Regions from separate parts of the Bradyrhizobium sp. Ken01 genome, predicted to be linked through region 1. Evidence: riboswitches for the same ligand, from Rfam matches in the RefSeq annotation. Region 1 holds a riboswitch; each other region holds the start of a gene.
The links. Region 1 has a riboswitch for S-adenosylmethionine ahead of AC0L3S_RS25675 (O-succinylhomoserine sulfhydrylase). Riboswitches for the same ligand answer to the same signal wherever they lie in the genome.
Positions count from the first base shown of each region.

Region 2: another riboswitch for S-adenosylmethionine. It lies ahead of metX (homoserine O-acetyltransferase MetX); the one in region 1 lies ahead of AC0L3S_RS25675 (O-succinylhomoserine sulfhydrylase).
Region 3: another riboswitch for S-adenosylmethionine. It lies ahead of AC0L3S_RS36230 (hypothetical protein); the one in region 1 lies ahead of AC0L3S_RS25675 (O-succinylhomoserine sulfhydrylase).

Region 1 is NZ_JBVVPC010000030.1:18,323-24,839, reverse strand. It holds gene AC0L3S_RS25690 (hypothetical protein) at 1-941, opposite strand, end outside; gene AC0L3S_RS25685 (PAS domain-containing protein) at 1,065-1,475, opposite strand; gene AC0L3S_RS25680 (2'-deoxycytidine 5'-triphosphate deaminase) at 1,581-2,717, opposite strand; SAM riboswitch at 2,798-2,877, shown strand; gene AC0L3S_RS25675 (O-succinylhomoserine sulfhydrylase) at 2,948-4,144, shown strand; gene AC0L3S_RS25670 (SGNH/GDSL hydrolase family protein) at 4,198-5,190, opposite strand; gene AC0L3S_RS25665 (SGNH/GDSL hydrolase family protein) at 5,203-5,982, opposite strand; gene AC0L3S_RS25660 (OpgC domain-containing protein) at 5,982-6,517, opposite strand, start outside.
Region 2 is NZ_JBVVPC010000034.1:6,590-13,106, forward strand. It holds gene AC0L3S_RS27525 (prephenate/arogenate dehydrogenase family protein) at 1-220, opposite strand, end outside; gene hisC (histidinol-phosphate transaminase) at 217-1,314, opposite strand; gene AC0L3S_RS27535 (chorismate mutase) at 1,349-2,197, opposite strand; SAM riboswitch at 2,401-2,480, shown strand; gene metX (homoserine O-acetyltransferase MetX) at 2,572-3,771, shown strand; gene metW (methionine biosynthesis protein MetW) at 3,784-4,446, shown strand; gene AC0L3S_RS27550 (alpha/beta fold hydrolase) at 4,569-5,432, opposite strand; gene AC0L3S_RS27555 (TIGR02594 family protein) at 5,632-6,408, shown strand.
Region 3 is NZ_JBVVPC010000068.1:10,262-16,778, forward strand. It holds gene AC0L3S_RS36215 (autotransporter family protein) at 1-1,480, opposite strand, end outside; gene AC0L3S_RS36220 (hypothetical protein) at 2,114-2,491, opposite strand; gene AC0L3S_RS36225 (septal ring lytic transglycosylase RlpA family protein) at 2,583-3,092, opposite strand; SAM-I-IV-variant riboswitch at 3,644-3,742, shown strand; gene AC0L3S_RS36230 (hypothetical protein) at 3,777-4,364, shown strand; gene AC0L3S_RS36235 (recombinase family protein) at 5,077-5,628, shown strand.

The DNA of each region.
Region 1 (6,517 bases):
TTGGCGCAAGCGGGGTGATTATCGGCGACGTCGTCCATCAACCTCCAACTCTTCTGACGGATTTCGAACGTGCCTTCGGATTGCGTCGTCTCACCCACATCGTCCTGCGCGACCAACAGTGCGTTGAGGAACGTCGCGAATTCGCTCGCGCCGCCGCGGCCCATCGACAGTGCTGCAGCGACCTCATCGAAATATTGCATCCCGATCAGCTTGCCGGTGAGATGCAGGAGATAGCCGGCATCCTCCGGACCGAACAGCTGCACCATCACTGGCGCTGCCGTGCGCACATATTCCATGGCGTAGTTGCGATAGGCTTTTTCCAGTCGCGGTCTTGGCCAGCTTGCGACCGGCAACGCCGGAGCCGCGGCTGCATCGAACAGCGGCGCTTCGAGGTGCCGCGCGAACACGAGGCGCTGGTCGAGTTCGAGCGGCTGGTCATATTGATAATAGTAGCCTTCGAGCCCATCCTGGCCGTCGACGCTCTGCTTGGTGCAGACGAACCCCAATCTGGTATCGCCGAGCGCCACGCCGTTGTTGGCGTGCCAGCCGCGCAGCATCGCGCGCGAGACTTCGCCCGGCACGCCGCAGATCGCAGTGCCTTTCCAGATCCAGCGCGGCGGGGGATAGCGGATCCAGGCTTTGCGATCGCTCTCATACATGTATTCGACGTGCACGCCGCCGATCCAGTTCGAGAGATAGTGATATTGCGCGGCCGCCACGGCGGGAGGCAGATGGCTCAGCCCGAGCTTCTCCAGCCCCGGCAGGAAGCGTTCCTGCTGCTGGCGGCGGAACACGCGAAAGACGAACTCCGCAGCATCTGCCGTGCCGCGACGCGTGACCACGGTGAGGATCAGGCCGGTGAAATAGGCGTGATAGAGATCGGCAACCGCGCGCCAGCGTTTCCATAGAGCTTCCTGCGTGGAGTCTGATGCGGCGGTCATGTTCGCTCCCGATCGTTGTTTTGATCGAGTGTGTCACTGCAGCCGGTGACGGACAAGCTGAGCCGCACGCAGGGCGCCCTGCACGCCGGCTCGCCAATTCCGCATCACGAATTTTGCGCAGGCTTAATTTTGCACAGCTTTGGCGGCACGCTCGCGCTCGACGCGCTCGGTGACGTCGCGTGCCATCGCCACCGATCCCTGCACAACTCCAGCGGCGTCTCGCACCAGCGCGAAGGTCATCTCGATGTAGAGCTTGCGTCCGTCCTTGTGCAGCGCGCGGGTCAGTGTCGGCTTGCCCGCAAGCTTCATCGCGCCGCTGGCAAGCGCGGCCTCGAAACCCTTCCAGTGCGCGGCGCGCAGATGTTCGGGAATGATCAGGTCGAGATTCTGGCCCAGCGCTTCGTCCGCGGAGAAGCCGAACAGTGCGGACGATGCGCGATTCCAGCGCATGATCGTGCCGGAGCGATCCGAATAGATCAGCGCATCGGCGACGTCGTCGAGGATGTTTGCGTCGAGTTCGGATGAATTGGTCATGTCAGCACCTTGTAGCCCGGATGGAGCGCAGCGTAATCCGGGATCGCGCCACAAGTGAGACTTTCCCGGATGACGCTTGCGCTCCATCCGGGCTACGGATGATGGCTAAACCCGGAAATGCTTGCTCAGCTTCAGGCCCTGGGCCTGGTAATTCGAGCCGATGCGCTGGCCGTACATGGCGTCGGGGCGGGCCAGCATCTTCTCGTAGACGAGGCGGCCGACGATCTGGCCGTGTTCGAGGATGAACGGCACCTCGCGCGAGCGCACTTCGAGCACGGCGCGCGACCCCAGCCCGCCGGCGCCGGCATAGCCGAAGCCGGGATCGAAGAATCCGGCATAATGCACACGGAACTCGCCGACCAGCGGATCGAACGGCACCATCTCCGCGGCGTAATCGGGCGGCACCTGCACCGCCTCTTTCGACGCGAGGATATAGAACTCGCCGGGATCGAGGATCAGGCTGCCGTCGGGACGGGCCGAGATCGGCTCCCAGAAGTCCTCGACGGAATAGCCGGCGCGGCGATCGACGTCGATCACGCCGGTGTGGCGCTTGGCGCGATAGCCGACGAAGCCGCCGCTCTTCTCGCCGGAGAGATCAACAGAGACGGCGACGCCGCCGGTGAGATCGGCATCGTCGACATCGACGAGACGCTCGGTCGCATGCAGCGCCTCGAGGTCGTCGATGTTGAGGATGGCATCGCCGGTGCGGAAGCGCACCTGGCTCAGGCGCGAGCCCTCGCTGACCAGCACCGGGAACGTCTTCGGGCTGATCTCGGCATAGAGCGGCCCATGATAGCCGGCACCGATCATGTCGAAGCGGCGGGTGCCGTCGGCGATCACGCGGGTGAAAACGTCGAGCCGGCCGGTCGAGCTTTTCGGGTTGGCGGCCGCGACGATCTCCGGCGGCAGCGCGAGGCTTTCGAGCAGCGGCACGATGTAGACGCAGTTGGTCTCCAGCACTGCGCCGTCGGCGAGGCTGAACTCGTGCAGCTTCAACTCGTCGATGCGCTCGGCGACGGTGGCACCGGGACCGGGCAGGAAGCTGGCGCGAACGCGATAGGCGATGTCGCCGAGGCGGAGGTCGAGGCTCGCCGGCTGGATCTGGCTTTCGACGAAGTCGTAAGCGGGCAGGATGAGACCGCCCTCCGCCATCGCCGCGATCATGCGGTCGGGCAGGATACCATTGGCGTCGGCGGCAACCGTGAACGTCAACCGGGGGTCCTCATCAGGGATCAAACACATCCCGACATGCGGGAAATATGAGCGTTTTACGGCTATCCGATGGACGTCTTGACGGAAAGGGCATTGCGGAATATGAGCATGACTTATCCCGTGGTGATTTGAGCCGGCCGGCTTGCAGCCACGTTAAATAAGTCGCTAAACAGGCCGGGGACCTCTGTGATCCCGGCCCGTGGAAATATTCCAGGCCGGTTTTTTTGTGACCATTTTCGATGGTCACTTCAGGAGGTCCTATGTCGAAGTCCCCGGCGCCCACCGCGTCCTACCGTCCCGAAACCCGCCTGGTCCATTCCGGCACCCTGCGCTCGCAATATGGCGAGACGTCGGAGTCGCTGTTCCTGACCCAAGGCTACGTCTACAACAGCGCCGAGGAGTGCGAGGCGCGGTTCAAGGGCGAGGACCCCGGCTTCATCTATTCACGCTACTCCAACCCGACCATCGCGATGTTCGAGCGCCGCATGATCGAGCTCGAGGGCGCCGAAGCGGCACGTTCCGCCGCGACCGGCATGGCCGCGGTGACGACCGCGATCCTGGCGCCGCTGAAGGCCGGCGATCACGTCGTGGCCTCGCGCGCGCTGTTCGGCTCGTGTCTCTACGTCGTGCAGGATTTGCTGCCGCGCTACGGCATCGAGACCACGCTGGTCGACGGCCTCGATCTCGACCAGTGGCAGCGCGCCATGAAGCCGAACACCAAGACGTTTTTCCTGGAGAGCCCGACCAATCCGACGCTGGATGTACTCGACATTCCCGGCATCGCCGAGATCGCGCACAGTGGCGGCGCGCGGCTCGTCGTGGACAACGTGTTCGCCACTCCGATCTGGCAGAGCCCGCTCGCGCTCGGCGCCGACGTCGTCGTCTATTCCGCGACCAAGCACATCGACGGCCAGGGCCGCTGTCTCGGCGGCATCATCCTGTCCTCGGAAGCGTTCATCGCCGAGCACATCCACAATTTCATGCGCCAGACCGGCCCGTCGATCTCGCCGTTCAACGCCTGGGTCCTGCTCAAGGGCCTGGAGACGCTCGCCGTGCGCGTGCGCGCGCAGACCGAAACGGCGGCGCGCATTGCGGACGTTCTGGCGAGCCACCCGAAGATTTCGCGGCTGGTGTTTCCCGGCCGCGCCGATCATCCGCAGGCAGCATTGGTGAAGAAGCAGATGCGCGGCGGCTCGACGCTGGTCGGCCTCGAGGTCAAAGGCGGCAAGCAGGCGGCGTTCCGCGTGCTCAACGAGCTCAAGCTCGCCAAGATCTCGAACAATCTCGGCGACGCCAAGAGCCTCGTCACGCATCCGGCCACCACGACGCATCAGCGTTTGAAGCCGGAGGACCGCGCCGCGCTCGGCATCAGCGAGGGCTTCATCCGCTTCTCTGCAGGCCTCGAGCACGCGGACGATCTGATCGAGGATCTGACCGCGGCGCTGGAGAAGGCGTGAGTTATTGTCGTCCCGGCCTAGTGCGCAATTGCGCACTAGGCCGGGACGACAGGTCACATCGGCCGATAGGTCCGCACGTCCGCGGGCACGTTGACGCCGAGTTTGATCTGGCCGACGGAACGGATGATGTCGTCGCCGAGGAGCTGGGCGAAGCAGGCATAGCCCCAATCGTTCATGTGCAGTCCGTCGGCGATCACGAAACTCTCGACCGGAAGCGATTGCTTCTCGTGCCAATCGCGCATCACCTCGAAGCGCGGGAAGATGCCGACGTGACGGAGCTCGGCGACCTTGCCGAGCAGCTTCACCATCTTGCCGGCGCTGTCCGCGCGCTGGTTGACGGCGGGCGAATATTGCGGATCGACCAGCACGACGTCGGTGCCGCCGGCAGCCTGGATGCGGCTGATGCCGTCCTCGACCAGTTTGGCGGTATCGCCGGGATCGAGATTGCGTAGCACGGCATTGGTGCCGACCTGCCAGATCACCAGATCCGGATGCACGTCAATCACCTCTTTCTGGAGGCGCTTCATCATCTCGGGCGCGTCCTCGCCGCCGACGCCGGCATTGACGACGGTGATGTCGGCGGTCGGATAGTGCCGGTGCAGCTGCGCAGCAAGGCGATTGGGATAGTTGAACTCCGGCGAGCTCGCGCCGAATCCCGCGGTCGAGGACGAGCCGAAGGCGACGATGACGACGGGCTGGCCGGCGACGAGCTTGCCCGCGACATGCGGCAGCGAGCCCATCGCCTTCGAGCCGCCCTTCGGCGACAGGCAGGGCACGCGGCTGAAGACGTCGCCGGCGGATTTCGCAACCTGCTTCACCTTGTCGATGGCGCGCGCCGTGATGCCGCGCTGATCGGGGGACGTCGCGGCGATGGTGGTCTGGGACGGTGAAGCGAGAGCCGGATCAGCCGACTGCTGCGGGGCCGGCGTTGCCTGTGCGGCCTGCGTCTGCGCGTACGACTGCGAGGCCGGACTCAGCACCAGCAGCAGCGCTGCTGCGGGCACAGCCAGCCATGCCGTCAGGCAAAAAGGGCGGAGAGAACTCATTAACGCTAGACCTCAATTTTGCTGCTGGGCCGGCTCCAGATGCGCAGCGTCGATCACGAACTGTGCCAACGCCCGGCCGAGGCAATCATGGACCTGTTTCGCCAGCTCAGGCCCGCGCGACGGGCTGAACAGGTCGAACTGCCCCTGATCATTCCACTGCCGCATGATCGCGAACCGATCGAACAGCGGAATATCGTGCTCCTGCGCCACCACCCGCATATTGTCGAGGTATGGCGGCACCGAGATCATGGTTTCGGTACGCGGACTGTACTGCAAGTTCATCAAGACGACGTCAGCCCCTGCCTTTTGCAACGCAACAACCCCTTCGGTCACCGCGCCACGAAAATCATCGGGATCGATGGCTCGGATAGCATCGACGGTCCCGGTCTGCCAGATGACCAAAGTAGGCGTCTTTGCTTCCATCAGCTTAACGAAGCTGGCGGCCGCCTCCTCGGCCGTCTTCTTGCTCTGTATTTCTACGGAGACATGCACCGTCTCCGTCGGCGGCAGCTTGTCCTTCAGGATGGCCTGCATCCGCGCCGGATAAGAGGCGTCCTCGGAAGCCGGAATCGTGGTCGAGCGACTGCCGATGACCAGGATTTCGAGCGGTTTGCCGGCCTTCACGGCATCGGCGACCTTGGGAAGCTGGCTTTCGCTGGTGAGCAGATAGGAGGGCACTTCACAGGCTGCGGGCGCGGCTGAAGCAGCTGGCGCAGCATCGTCCGCGCGCGCCGGAGGCGCGGCGAGACCACCGCACAGCAGGATCAGGCTCAGGAAAACCTTCGCCTTCATCAGCCCCCTCCCGCCATATCGGCGCTGCCGACGGCGCTTTTGGTTTTCGAACCGCTCTTGTCAGCCACCCGCTTGTACCACGAAATCAGCCAAGCCATGGCCCACATGATCAGGATTCCGGAGAGACTAATTAGCGCATGCATGACCGGGCCGCCCGAGACCTCGGCCAGGATGAAATGGCCGGCAAAGGCGAGGAAGACGCCGAGACAGAATATCTCCAGGGAATGCGAGCCGCACAGGATCAGCGGCCGCAGCCAGGGCGATTTCAGGCCCGGCCAGTCACGCGGCAGGACGCGCACGGTGAGCGCGGCCAGCGCCAGGAAATGCGTAAAGCGCAGCACGTCAAGGTCGGCCTTGTCGATCGGATACATCCACTGCTCGAGCCGCTTCGGCATGAAGTGGGAGAGCTGCGGCACATACCAGGTCAGCGTCACGTAGAATGCGGCGACCAGATAGACGATCGCGATCCACATCGTCACCCGCGAAGCCAGAATGTGCGACATGCGCCGCGCACCCCCGAGCGCGCACCATGCCC
Region 2 (6,517 bases), on a different contig from region 1:
AGAGGATGACGAGATCGGCGTCCTGCACGGCTTCCGCATTGGTTGCGACGACCCGATCGACGATGCCGAGCTCCATCACGCGTGCGCGCGTCTTCTCCGAGCGTGCGGTGGTGACGATCTCGGAAGCCAGGCCCTGGAGCTTCGCAGCGCGCGCGATCGAGCCGCCAATCAGGCCGAAGCCGATCAGCGCGACGCGCTGGAAGTGCGGGGTCGCGCTCATCGTCCGGCCATGAAGTCGCGCAAGCCCTCGACGACGAGGCGGTTGGCCTCCTCGGTGCCGATGGTCATGCGCAGCGAATGCGGCAGGCCGTAGTTCTTCAGCCCGCGCAGCACGAGGCCCCGCTTGGTGAGGAAGGCATCGGCGTCGTCAGAGGTCTTGCCCTTGTCGGTCGGGAAGTGGATCAGCACGAAATTGGCGACGCTCGGCGTCACTTTCAATCCGAGCTTGCCGATCTCGTCGGCGAGCCAGTTGCGCCAGGTCTCGGTGAATTGCTTCGACATGGCCTGATGCGCGGCGTCCTCGATCGCGGCAACGGCCGCGTACATGGCCGGCGTCGATACGTTGAAGGGACCCCGGATGCGGTTGACCGCGTCGATGATGTGCTCGGGGCCGAACATCCAGCCGATGCGCAGCGCCGCGAGACCATGGATCTTGGAGAACGTGTGCGTCACCACCGTGTTCTCGGTGGTCGCCACCAGCTCGATTCCCATCTCATAGTCGTTGCGGGAGACGTAGTCGCAATAGGCCGCGTCCAGCACCAGCAGCACGTGCGAGGGCAGGCCGGCGCGCAGGCGCTTGACCTCGTCGAACGGCAGATAGGTGCCGGTCGGATTGTTGGGGTTGGCGAGCCAGACCAGCTTTGTCTTCGGCGTCACTGCCTTGAGGATGGCATCGACATCGCAGGTGAGGTTCTTCTCGGCCGCGATGACATTCTTCGCACCGACCGCCATGGTCGCGATCGGATAGACCAGAAAGCCGTGCGTGGTCGAGATCGCCTCGTCACCGTGGCTGAGATAGGTGTGGGCGAGCAGATTGAGGATCTCGTCCGAGCCGGCGCCGCAGATGATGCGGTTGGGATCGAGCCCGAAGGTGCGCCCGATCGCTTCGCGCAGCACGCGCGAGGTTCCTTCCGGATAGTCTTCCAGATGATCCGCCACCTGCTTGAACGCCTCGATCGCCTTCGGCGAGGGCCCGAACGGGGTCTCGTTGGCCGAGAGCTTGAACACCTTGCGGCCGGGCTCTGCCACCGGGGTCTTGCCGGGCGTGTAGGGCGCAATATCGAGAATGCCGGGATTCGGCACGGGGCGGGACATCTTCAACTCCGGAGTGGCTTAAGCGGTTCGCGACTTACGATTTCGACCCGGTCGGGGGCACCGTATAGCGCGTTGCGTGGCTGCCGACGAGGGCCGTGGAGCGCACCGAGGCCCCCGCTTCGATCAGGGCAGCTTTGATTTTGTCGAGGCTGCTCGTCGCGGTGACCGAGACCAGCAGCGCGGCGCCGTCGAAGGCGGTATCGGGCACCGCCACGATCTCGGCGAGCGGTGACAGGGCGCGCGCGACCTCGGCGTTCCACCCTGATACGCGCACGCTGAAGGTCTCGACCTCCGTCACCAGCGCACTGTCCGCGACACGCGAGACCGCGAACACGGGCAACGCCGCCGGATGGTCGGCGCGCTCGACGAAGGGCAGCCGCGCGATGATCTTTGGCGCGCCTTCTGCCTCCAGCTCCAGCCACCATGGCGTGCGGCTCGAGGTCGCCGAGACCAGCGCAAGGTCGCCCTTGGACTTCGCCACCGCCTCGACCGCCGCCTGCGCGCTGAAATGCGCGACGTAAGGCACCGTGAAGCCGAAATGGAATCGCGCGGAATCGCGCATGGCCGGCTCGCTCGCCGAGATGTCGGCGTGGACCGAGAACGGCGCCTGGACATAAGTGAACGTCGCGATGATGACGCGCCAGATGCTCTCGACGGTGTCGAGCGGCAGGATCCCGCGATGGCGCTGCACGAGGTCGCGCATCATGGAGGCCTCACGTGCCGGGCGGAACGCCGAGCCGACCTCCTGGGTCTGCTTCACCTGGATCAGGCGGTCGATGATGTCGCCGCGCTGCATCAGCAGGCGATGCATGCCCTCGTCGATCGCGTCGATCTCCTTGCGCAATTCCTGGAGCGATGGTGGCGCGGGCGGACGTTGGGACATGTCTGTGAGGTGCTGTTGCGAGGCGTTCAATGCGGATCAGTCGAGCTGTCACCGCTGTGATGGATATCCTGATTAGGCAGTCGGGGCTGCGAAAGCAAAGAGAAATGCAAAGGGAAATCGGGCCACTTCCGCCCGTGGCGCGACAGGCGAATTTGGCTGATCCGGGCCGCGACTTGACGAAAACCGTCCAAGACGGTAGTTTTTACCTGTTCCGTGGTCATTTGAGCCGGCCGGCTTGCAGCCACGTTAAAAAACTCGCTAAACAGGCCGGGGACCCTTTCGATCCCGGCCGAACCTATCGTTCAGGCCGGGTTTTTCATGGCCTGATGTCAGTCGCGGTCGGACCCCGATCGCAAACGAGTCAGTGGTCAGAGATGGGCATCAAGTCAATTCCCAGTCCCGCGATCAGCGCCGATGAGCGCTCGCACGAGGTCGATCATCCGAGCTCCCAGGTCGCGCGCTTCGGTGCCGACCAGCCGCTGCCGCTTGATTGCGGCGTCGATCTCACCCCGTTCCAGATCGCATACCAGACCTATGGCGAGCTCAACGCCGAGCGCTCCAACGCCATCCTGATCTGCCATGCGCTGACGCTCGATCAGCACGTCGCCAATGTGCACCCGCTGACCGGCAAGCCGGGCTGGTGGGAAATTATGGTGGGGCCCGGCCGCCCGCTCGACACCAACAAGTATTTCATCATCTGCTCGAACGTGATCGGCGGCTGCATGGGCTCGACCGGCCCCGCATCGACCAATCCGGCGACCGGCAAAGTGTGGGGCCTGGATTTTCCGATCATCACCATCCCCGACATGGTGCGAGCCCAGGCCATGCTGCTCGACCGCCTCGGCATCGATACGCTGCTCTGCGTCGTCGGAGGCTCGATGGGCGGCATGCAGGTGCTGCAATGGACCGCAGCCTATCCGCATCGCGTCTTCTCTGCGCTGCCGACCGCATGCAGCACGCGCCATTCGGCGCAGAATATCGCCTTCCACGAACTCGGCCGGCAGGCGGTGATGGCCGATCCGGAATGGCATGGCGGACGCTACGTTGATCACGGCACCCATCCGCATCGCGGCCTCGCCGTCGCCCGCATGGCCGGGCACATCACCTATCTCTCCGACGCCGCGCTGCATCGCAAATTCGGTCGGCGCATGCAGGACCGCGAGCTGCCGACCTTCTCGTTCGACGCCGACTTCCAGGTCGAGTCGTACCTGCGCTACCAGGGCTCGTCCTTTGTCGAGCGCTTCGACGCCAACTCCTATCTCTATCTGACCCGCGCGATGGACTATTTCGACATCGCCGGCGACCATGGCGGCGTGCTGGCGAAGGCGTTCGCGGGAATCCAGACCCGGTTCTGCGTCGTCTCCTTCACCAGCGACTGGCTGTTCCCGACCTCGGAATCGCGCGCGCTGGTGCACGCGCTGAATGCGTCGAGCGCGCGGGTGTCGTTCGCCGAGATCGAGACCGATCGCGGTCACGACGCATTCCTGCTCGACGTGCCCGAATTCTTCGACATCGCCCGTGCCTTCCTGCAATCGGCTGGCAAGGCGCGCGGGCTCACCGCCAATAATGCTTAAGGACGGCTAGTCATGTCTGTACAGGAAGCGTTGCCGCTGGGCGGCCTTGCGACCGGGCAGCCCGGTGATTTTCGCGCCGACCATGTGCTGGTGGCCGAGATGGTCAAGCCGGGTTCGAAGGTGCTCGACGTCGGCTGTGGCGAGGGCGACCTGCTCCAACTGCTGGAAACCCGCGGCATCGACGGCCGCGGCATCGAGCTGTCGCGCGAGGGTGTCAACCGCTGCGTCGCCAAGGGTCTTGCGGTGGTGCAGGGCGATGCCGACACAGATCTCGTGAATTATCCGGATGACGCCTTTGACTACGTGATCCTGTCGCAGACCTTGCAGGCGACGCGGCAGCCGAAAGTGGTGCTGGAGAATTTGCTACGCATCGGCCGCCGCGCCATCGTGTCGTTCCCGAATTTCGGATTCTGGAAGATGCGGCTCCAGCTCCTGATCGGAGGCCACATGCCGCGCACGGAGAATCTACCGGCAAGCTGGTATGACACCGCCAACATCCATTTCTGCACCATCAAGGATTTCGTCGAGCTCTGCGACGCGATCGACGTCAAGATGGAACGTGCCGAGGCGCTCGACCTCTACGGCCGCCCGCTGCGGCTGCGGATGCCCTGGTGGGTGTGGAATCTGTTCGGCGAGCAGGGCGTGTTTCTGCTGACGCGGGGCGGCAGGAAGTAGGATTCCTGTAGCCTGGATGAAGCGTAGCGCAATCCGGGATTCTATCCGCGGATGCGAAGGCCCCGGATTACGCTTGCGCTCCGTCCGGGCTACGCGACGGAGCGTGTGGTGACGTCTTCGCGCTAATGCGCCGCCAGCGACCGCGCATCGCGCACCGGCCATCTTCCCGCTTCCACCAGCGTGACGAACCGTTCCACCGTTTCGTTGAACAGGGCCGGCTCTTCGAGATTGAGCACGTGGCCGGACTTCGGAAACATGGCGAGCCCTGCCGCAGGCAGGTGCTTCTTCAGAAACAGGCTTGCGCCCACGCACGGATCGTCCTCGTCGCCGCAGATGACGAGTGCCGGCGTCGTGGCCGCTCTGATCGCGTCCGTCATCGTAAAGATCGAGGGCCGGCCGGCCTGGAAACCGCGCATCGTCCGCGCCGATCCCCTGGCGTCATGCCGCGCCAGGGCTGCGTAGAAGTCGGCGTGGCCGCGCGGGTCCTTCACCAGGAAGGGAATCCGGCTCGGCGCCTCGCGCGTGACTCTTGCGACTTCTGCGGAGCCGAGCATCTCGAATTGCTCCGCGTTGGCGCGGCACTGCTGGCGCCAGGCGTCCAGGTTCTCGATATGCGAGCCTGAGCCGACGCCGGCGAGCGTCATCGACAACGCACGTTGGGGCGCGTTGAGCCCAATCTGGAGCGACGAATAGGCGCCCATCGAGAGGCCGACGAAGTGCGCGCGATCGATCTTCAGATGATCGAGTACCGCGAGCGCATCGGTATAGAAATGCGTGTAGCCGTAGACCTCGCCATCAGGCACGTCCGATGGCGTGTAGCCGCGCGCGGAATAGGTGATGCAGCGATGGCCGCGCGAGAAGTAGCGCATCTGCGGCTCCCAATTGGTGTAGTCGGCCGCGAACTCGTGCAGAAAAAGTATCGGCGTGCCCGCGCCTGCTTGTTCAAAATAGAGGCGGCAATTGTCTTTCGTGAGGGCGTGAGGCATCCGGTTTTCTCCCAGAGGTGGCTGCGGCTGTGGAATGGCGTCCTGCGGTCAGCGCATACGATCCTAACACCTATTAATCATCGTCCAAATTCTTCGCGGCCGCGTCTTGTTCTCGCCACATCAGGATACTGATACAGCCCGCGGATGTCGGCCACCGCACGGGCCGATTGGGAAGTGGGGTGTCAACGAAGGATGAAGAATGTTCGAGTTGTTTGCGTCTCGCCTGTCGCGCTGTGTCGTCGCGCTGGCTGTTTTCTTCGCGGCGGTCGCCGCCTTCACTTCTCCGGCGTCAGCACGACCTCATCGTCATAGCGCAGAGCGGCACGCTTACGCGCATCACGCCAGCAGACATCATCATTACCGGCATGCACGCGGCTCGCGCTTCGAGCGCGGCGCGGCGCAATTGCAGGCGAGCGGCTTCGGCAACACCTTCGCCAGCTATGACCCGAACGCCAATAGCGGCGGCATCGGTGGAATGGCCATGAGCGGCAGCGCTGGAATGGTTACCAGCGGTGAGATGACAACGCGCGCCAGCCGTCGAACCATGAGGCGTGGCGGTGGGATGGCCATGAACGCGAATGACGGCGGCGTGACCAATAGCGCGACGAGCAGCGGCGGCTTCGGCGGCGGATCGGGCCTCGTGTCCGAGGCACGCCGCTATGTCGGCGGCAATCCGACCGGCCGCGGCAGCCTGTGGTGCGCGCGGTTCATGAACATGGTGCTTGAGAAGACTGGTCACCGTGGCACCGGCTCCGATATGGCGAATTCGTTCGCGCATTACGGCACGCGCGTCTCCGGTCCGCAGGTCGGCGCCATCGCAGTGATGTCGCGCGGTGGCCGGGGTGGCCATGTCGGCATCATCACCGGCATCGACGCGCAGGGCAATCCGATCATGATCTCCGGCAACAACGGCAACCGCGTCCGCGAAGCGCCGATCTCGCGCGGCCGGATCTATGCCTACGTGATGCCGAATTGAGGTTTCTGCCCCGTCATTGCGAGGAGCGAAGCGACGAAGCAATCCAGACCGTTTCCGCGGGCGCATTCCTGGATTGCTTCGCTGCGCTCGCAATGACGGAGTACGTGGC
Region 3 (6,517 bases), on a different contig from region 1:
CATTCGCCACCGTCTCTGCGCCGGGGCCACCCGCATTGGTGATGTGCAAGACGGAATTGCCGGTCGCGCTGCCGCCGTTGATGATGAGCCTGTCCGAAGGCGAGCCGTCGGGGCCGAGAAACGTGTTGAGCCCGATTGTGCCGTTCGCGCCCACGTAGTTGCCCGCGGTTAGCGTCTTGTAGCTCGACAGTTGCGTGGGATTCCCGGTCGGCGCGGTGTAGGTGATCTGACTGTTGTCGTTGATGACGGTTGTTGCCGTCGAAGTCCCGGTCATCGTCCAGATGGTATTTTGCGTGAGATTTACCGTGCTCATACTCCCGCCCTGCGTCGAGATCATTCCTTGCAAGGTCGCCCCTTGAGCGTTGAACGTCGTGTTGCCGGACGAGTTCGTGTCGAGCAGGGTGTTGTTGTTCGCAGTCGCGATCGTGTTGCTGAGATTGATGTTGGCAGTGGCGCCCTGCACCAGGAAGGAAGCCTCGCTCGCCATAATCGTCGCATTGCTGTACTGCAACGTGTTGGCGGCGCCGCCGTTGTTGAAAAGAAAGCCGATGCCGCCATTGCCCGAAGCCGTCACGTTAGTGCCGGCCATCGTCACGCTGCCGCCGTTCTGAAGCCGGCCGCCTGCGCCGTTGACGTCAGATACCGAACCGCCGGTCGTCATGATGCCGGCGCCGTTCGCTGAACTCACCCCGGCGTTACCGCCGCCTCCACTAACGCTGACGACTACGTTGTTTGCTGTAATCGTACTCCCAGTGCCAGTCGCCAGAAGTCCCGTCTCTCCCCCGCCGTTTCCACTGACGGTGACACTGCCGCCGGTCAAACTCACTTTGCTACCTGTTTCCGCCTTCGCGCCGATGTCGCCACCGCCACCACCCGGCATCGATAAGGTCGTACCCATCAATAAGATCTGGCTGCCGGCGCCGGTTGCCCAAAGACCGGTATTGCCTCCACCCCCAGCTGCGTAATCGATTGAATTACCGCTTATCAGGTTGATGGTGCCGCCATTGGTCGCCCTCGCGGCTACGTTGCCCCCTGCGCCGTTGAGACTTACGGAGAGACCCGTCGCGCTGATTTGGCTGTTCGCTCCATTGGCAAGGAGTGCAGTGCCTCCGCCGCCGAAGGGCGGGTTAATGGCCGCTCCTGTTCGGAAAATGATCTGACCGCCGCTTTGCGCAGACGCAGCGATGGCCCAGTTGCCATTGATGCTGGACCCGGAACTGAAGGTGATCGTGCCGTTGGTCTCGGCCAAACCACCGGTGCTTCCGCCGTTGAAAGGATTGATGTTGACGTTGCTGGTGGTGATGTTGGCGCTGGTGAGCGCGTGAACCGCAGGCGAGCCGTTGAGAACGGTATCGGGAGCAATGGTACAAGATCCGCTGGTGAGCGTGACGGTGGATCCTGCGACGCTACAGGCTTGGGCGGTCGCCCTCTCAACCACGGCGCCGGACGCAAGCAGAACGAGCGTCGCGAGCGCGATCACGGCTCGGATCGGTATCGGCTGCACTGTCGCGTATATACGTCTCCAGACCGACGTATGGAATGCCGGGGTGGTGCCCGCAGGGCTGCAGGTCGACGCATCAGTTCGGCGGTTATCCAATCGCTGGCGTCGAAGGACTGAGCGCACCCAACAGCTCCTGGCGATCTGACAGAGAGCGCGAAACTAAACGACTGCAAATCACCGGAACCACAGTCGTACAAGGTATTGCCTCAATTATGACGAGGGCCGTCCGGGTTTGGTTTTGGCAGCTTGATGATGCTCCCGAGCCACGCAATGGACAGCAATACAGACCGAACAGACAGCAAGCTTCTTTCTCTCCCCCTGCCCCCCTCGACCCGAAAACTGCTCGGCCTGATCTTGTTGCTGGACGCGTGAAGCTCTGGAGGCCCAGCAAGCGCCTCGCGTACCGGATAGAAGCTTTGCGGATTGCACGTGAGAGCGGCTCACTCTGCAAGTGCGCGATAAACTGATGTTCGGCCGATCTTCTCCGTCTTCGCAATCGCGGACGGCCCCACGGCGGACGCCGTCAACAGCCGCGAGACTGGTGCGGCCTCGTACGGCCGGCGGCCCACCGCGCGATCTGCATTAAAAGGCGTCGCTCAACTGCTCGACCCGCTACTTAATCGTAGCGTGCACCGTGATCACCGATGTGCCAGAAGTCTTCGGCCCCTTACCCGTTGCCTTGATGGCAAAGGTGTCACTTCCCTTGTATCGGGCCTTTGTCTTGTATTCGTAAATCGCAACGTTGACCTTCTTGAGCTTGCCGTGTGCTGGCTTTTGCGAGATTTCCGAGCTAGTCGTTGCGCCGCGCAACGTGATCGGGAAAGTGCAACTTTCCCCAGACGCAACGTTAATGTCACCGGTCGAATTCTCTCCCCAATCCGCCAGCTCCATCGATCTTGAACATTCTGGAGCTGCCATCGCGATAGAAACATAAGTTGGGTTGGAGGCACCCACGACAAGCGCGACAATAGCCAAACTGGACAACCGCATCACGGGGCTCCTCGATATGCGATTTGTTGACTATGGCTGTGCCGTCGAGCATTTGGCAACTCGCCGCAATGCGAACGGGCTGCCTCCTGTACTAGTGGCGACGGTGATGACGGAGCGCAGGAGCCATCGCCATCGACGACCCGAACGTGCCCAACGGACCCACGCCGTCCTGCATCGGTTGGAAGACCCCCGGTATGGCCACCGCAGCGACGGGACGTTGGCGACCACGACTCGCGACCAAAGTCCCACCGGATCCCATTTGCACAATGGTCGCGGTCACGCTGCGATGGGTGCAGCGGCAGCCGAGCGCACTCGCGGCCGCAGGCGATAGATCAAGGAACGCGCCGGTGAATGGACCGCGGTCGGTCACCGTGACTTGGACCGACCGACCACCGCTCTGAACCATCAGGACGGTGCCGAAAGGCAGCGTCCTGTGAGCGGCTGTCATTGCAGCGCAGTTGAGTACGCCCCCGGAGGCTGTTCGGCGGCCGCACAGGCGGTCACTGCCGCCATAGTAAGTCGCGCTCCCGGAGAGACGATGCGCCTCAGCCACGGAAGAGAGCGAGAGAAGGACGATGCCGGTCACTACCATGCGTTTCATGCTGGATCCCTCGGGTATGAAAGAGGCGCTGCGACAGCGTCGCACCACCGCTAAGTCCAATCAGAGGTCCTACGGAGGGTTCGGCGGCGGGAGAACAAACGGCCAGCCTGCCCATAGGCAGCTTCTAACTCTGTTGATCGGCAAAGGTGCCGGAAATGGGGCAAAATGGAGTGCAAAGTGGATGGAGCGACTGCCGAGCGTGGTTAGCAGGCCAGCTTTCTTCCCTCGGTCAGCCGCACAAAAACAACCCAACCAAGCTTCAGGAGCCCCGTCAGGCATCGCCTGCGCTTCCGCGGGGAGCGAGAACAACGCGCGGGCGGCTCGCGCCAAGTTAGCTCAGACGCTTCTGATGAAGACCGAGGCGACCAGGAGATCTGACGGGGCCTTCGCGGTGCCAGCGCAGAGCCTAACGACGGAAGGCAAGCTAGAACTCGAAAACTTCGGCGGGAGTTGTGCGTCCACAGCCCAGCTTGATCGGGGTGCCATGGGGCGGGTTCGACCTCGAGACCGCCCTAAAGCCGTTGACAGCGGGTACCGGTGCGATATGTCCGTGCTTGCATCCTGAGAGGACCTGATGGTCCCGCCAACCAGCCTTGACCGGCAACGGTGGTACGACGATGTGGCCCGCAGGGGCAACAATAGGTCGCCAGTCCTCCAGATGCGCATGAGACCTCGGAGGGCCCTATGTTTTCACGACGTGGATTTCTGATCGGAACGGGCGGCTTGCTGACGATGGCGTTCGTCGGTGACGCGCGGGCATTCATACGGCGGAAGGAGGCACCGTTGCTGTTTGTCCCGTCGCGCACTGTACACACGCTTTACTGGGATTGGCCCGATGGTTTGAACGAACCGCAATTGTTTCTCGATGCCGAGCCTGAAGTCATTGCCCCTGAGCCTCCGACCTGGCGGGTGTTTCTGAACAGCCTGGACGCAAAGGACTACACGGCTGGTGAGATCAAAGAACGGCTCGAACAGATGAGCTTCGACCCAAGCCACCTAGACCAGCAAATGGACGGCGCCTGGTGGGAACTGCACTATGACCGCGTGTCCGGTCCCTCTGCGAGAGCCTATCGTCTCCTTAAAGGGATCGATCTTGGTCCTGACCTCGACCGGAGAGGTGACGGCCCGCATCTTGATTTTGTGGAAGGTGGCGGCAATCAGTTCGACTACTCGCTTCATGTACATCCAAGCGACCTGCTTGCGCTTTCTCTACTGCAAGCGCGGCTGATCGACCTGCGACTGCCAATCAAAGTCGAAAGATGGGAATGCTAGCACCGCGAGGGGAAAACAGCGTTGAAGCGCTGCTTGCCTACAATAGCAGGGCTGTTGGTTCGAGAGGATTTTCGGTGAGTCACTTTGACTCACCTCTTCCACTCTCGTCTTTGGACATGGCCGGCGGGGCTACGGCAAACTCAGCATCCACAAGTCGGCGCGGCCGATTCGAGTTTCTCCTCCAGCCCCCCTGCCTTCGCTTCAGGATCTCGTTGGCGGTACCGGGCATCTGACTGACACCGTTCGCACCACGGATGAAGTGAAGCGCAGAGGGGCTTGCGCGGACTCAGCGCACAAAGTTCTGGCGATGTCGATGTGGCCAGCCAGACCGCGAGTCGGGTTAAACGCTGGAGCAAGACCATCAGCAAGGTTCGAAGTGAGAAAATTTTGCCGCGGCGGGTTGCGACCGCCGGCCCCGCGACGATCGGGGGGTGCCAGGGGGTGGCTCAGAAACCCGATGCTGGAGCGCCCCGATCAGGCCGCCGGCGCCAAGATCAGCCATGGCGCGCAGCCGCATCACAAACTGCTCCGCAAGCTAGGCTCGTCATCACCACGGGGGCCGTTGCTCAGGCGATGAGCGCAGTTGCCTTGCTAGGCTACGGCAGACGATCTGCCTCCAACTTTCAAAAACTCTACTTTCTGGAAGATCGAAATTGCCCTTGCGTTATCGCGCTTTTTAGATTCCAAAAGTCTCTCTTTCAAAATGGGGGACATGATGAAGATCGGATATGCACGGGTCAGTTCGAACACACAGGATCACGCTGCTCAAACTGAGGCGCTGAAAACTGCCGGATGCGAGAAGATCTTCAGTGAGAAGGCATCAGGCAAGTCTACAAGCGGGCGGCCAGAATTCGCCAAGCTGATGAAGAGCCTCAATCCCGGAGACGTGGTAACTGTTACCAAGCTGGATCGCCTGGCGCGATCGAGCCGCGATCTGCAAAACATTTTTCATGAGCTCCAGGAGGTAGGCTGCGGGTTTGTTTCGCTCGGCGAGAATTGGTGCGACACAACGACCGATGTGGGTCGGTTGGTCATGACGATCATGGGCGGCATCGCCGAATTCGAGCGCAGCCTGATCCGCAAGCGGTGTGAAGAAGGTATTCAGCGGGCCCGGCGTAAGGGCACGAAGTTCGGGCGGCCGACTGCTCTTGATCACAGTCAGCGCCGACGACTGGCTGAGCGGTACGCTGCCGGCGAAACGATGGCGGAGTTGGCCCGCGAGTATGAGTGCGGCGAAACTACAATCTGGCGGGCCCTCCAATAAGCGTCTCTTCGAGTGACAGCCTCTCCGCGCCCCTGGGACGGTCGAGGAGCAGCCTGTTTCTTCACTGGTCTTGGGGACTCAAAGCCACCAAGAGCGCATCAGCGGCCCGCGTGGAGTCGCGGCGATCCATTCCGGCCGTGATCAAACCCCGAGGCGATTAGTCCACGATGCCGGCAGCGATCAGCCGCCTATATAGTTCATTGTAGACCTCACCCCGTTCTCGAGACGGAGCCGCATGATCTGCTAACACCTCCAACACGCTTTTCACGAACCTTCGCGCGGCACTGGCTGCTTGCGGGTTCAGGGCGTCGAGCCACGCTTCAACTGCGAACCACTCAATGCCGCAAGCCTCCAACTCGCAGATTCCTTGCCGATCCAGCTCATTCGTCCACTGGGTCGTGGCTATCTGCGCCTTCAATTGCCTTCGGGCGCGTTCAATCCGATCGGTTCTGTCTCGGCTCCGCTTTACCGCAGCGGCTTGCCAAAGCCTCGGCTGGACTACCTGTACAAAGCGCCCACGCTCATCCCTGATAATCGACCGCACGGGTTGCCTCCATGGTCCGGCTACGCAGCCGCGTGAGTTTGGCGCTCAAGTCCTCCTCACTGATGAGGCCGCGCGACCTCCTAGCCCATAGCCATCGGAGGGCGTCCGAGAACGCCGGGAGGTCATCGTCCAGGAGCGCGAGCTCGAAGCCTTGCTGCATCGCCCATGCTCGGCAGATCTCCTCATCGTCGGGCGTCAGAATGATCGTTTTGCCAGGATGGTGTGGGTCATGACGCCAGAGCATACACAAGCGATTGCGCTCTAATCGCATCTCGGCCCGCTGAATACGGGTCAAATCTCCTGACAGGTATGCGGCAGCCAGCCGCGTCTGTTTTACTTTGGAGC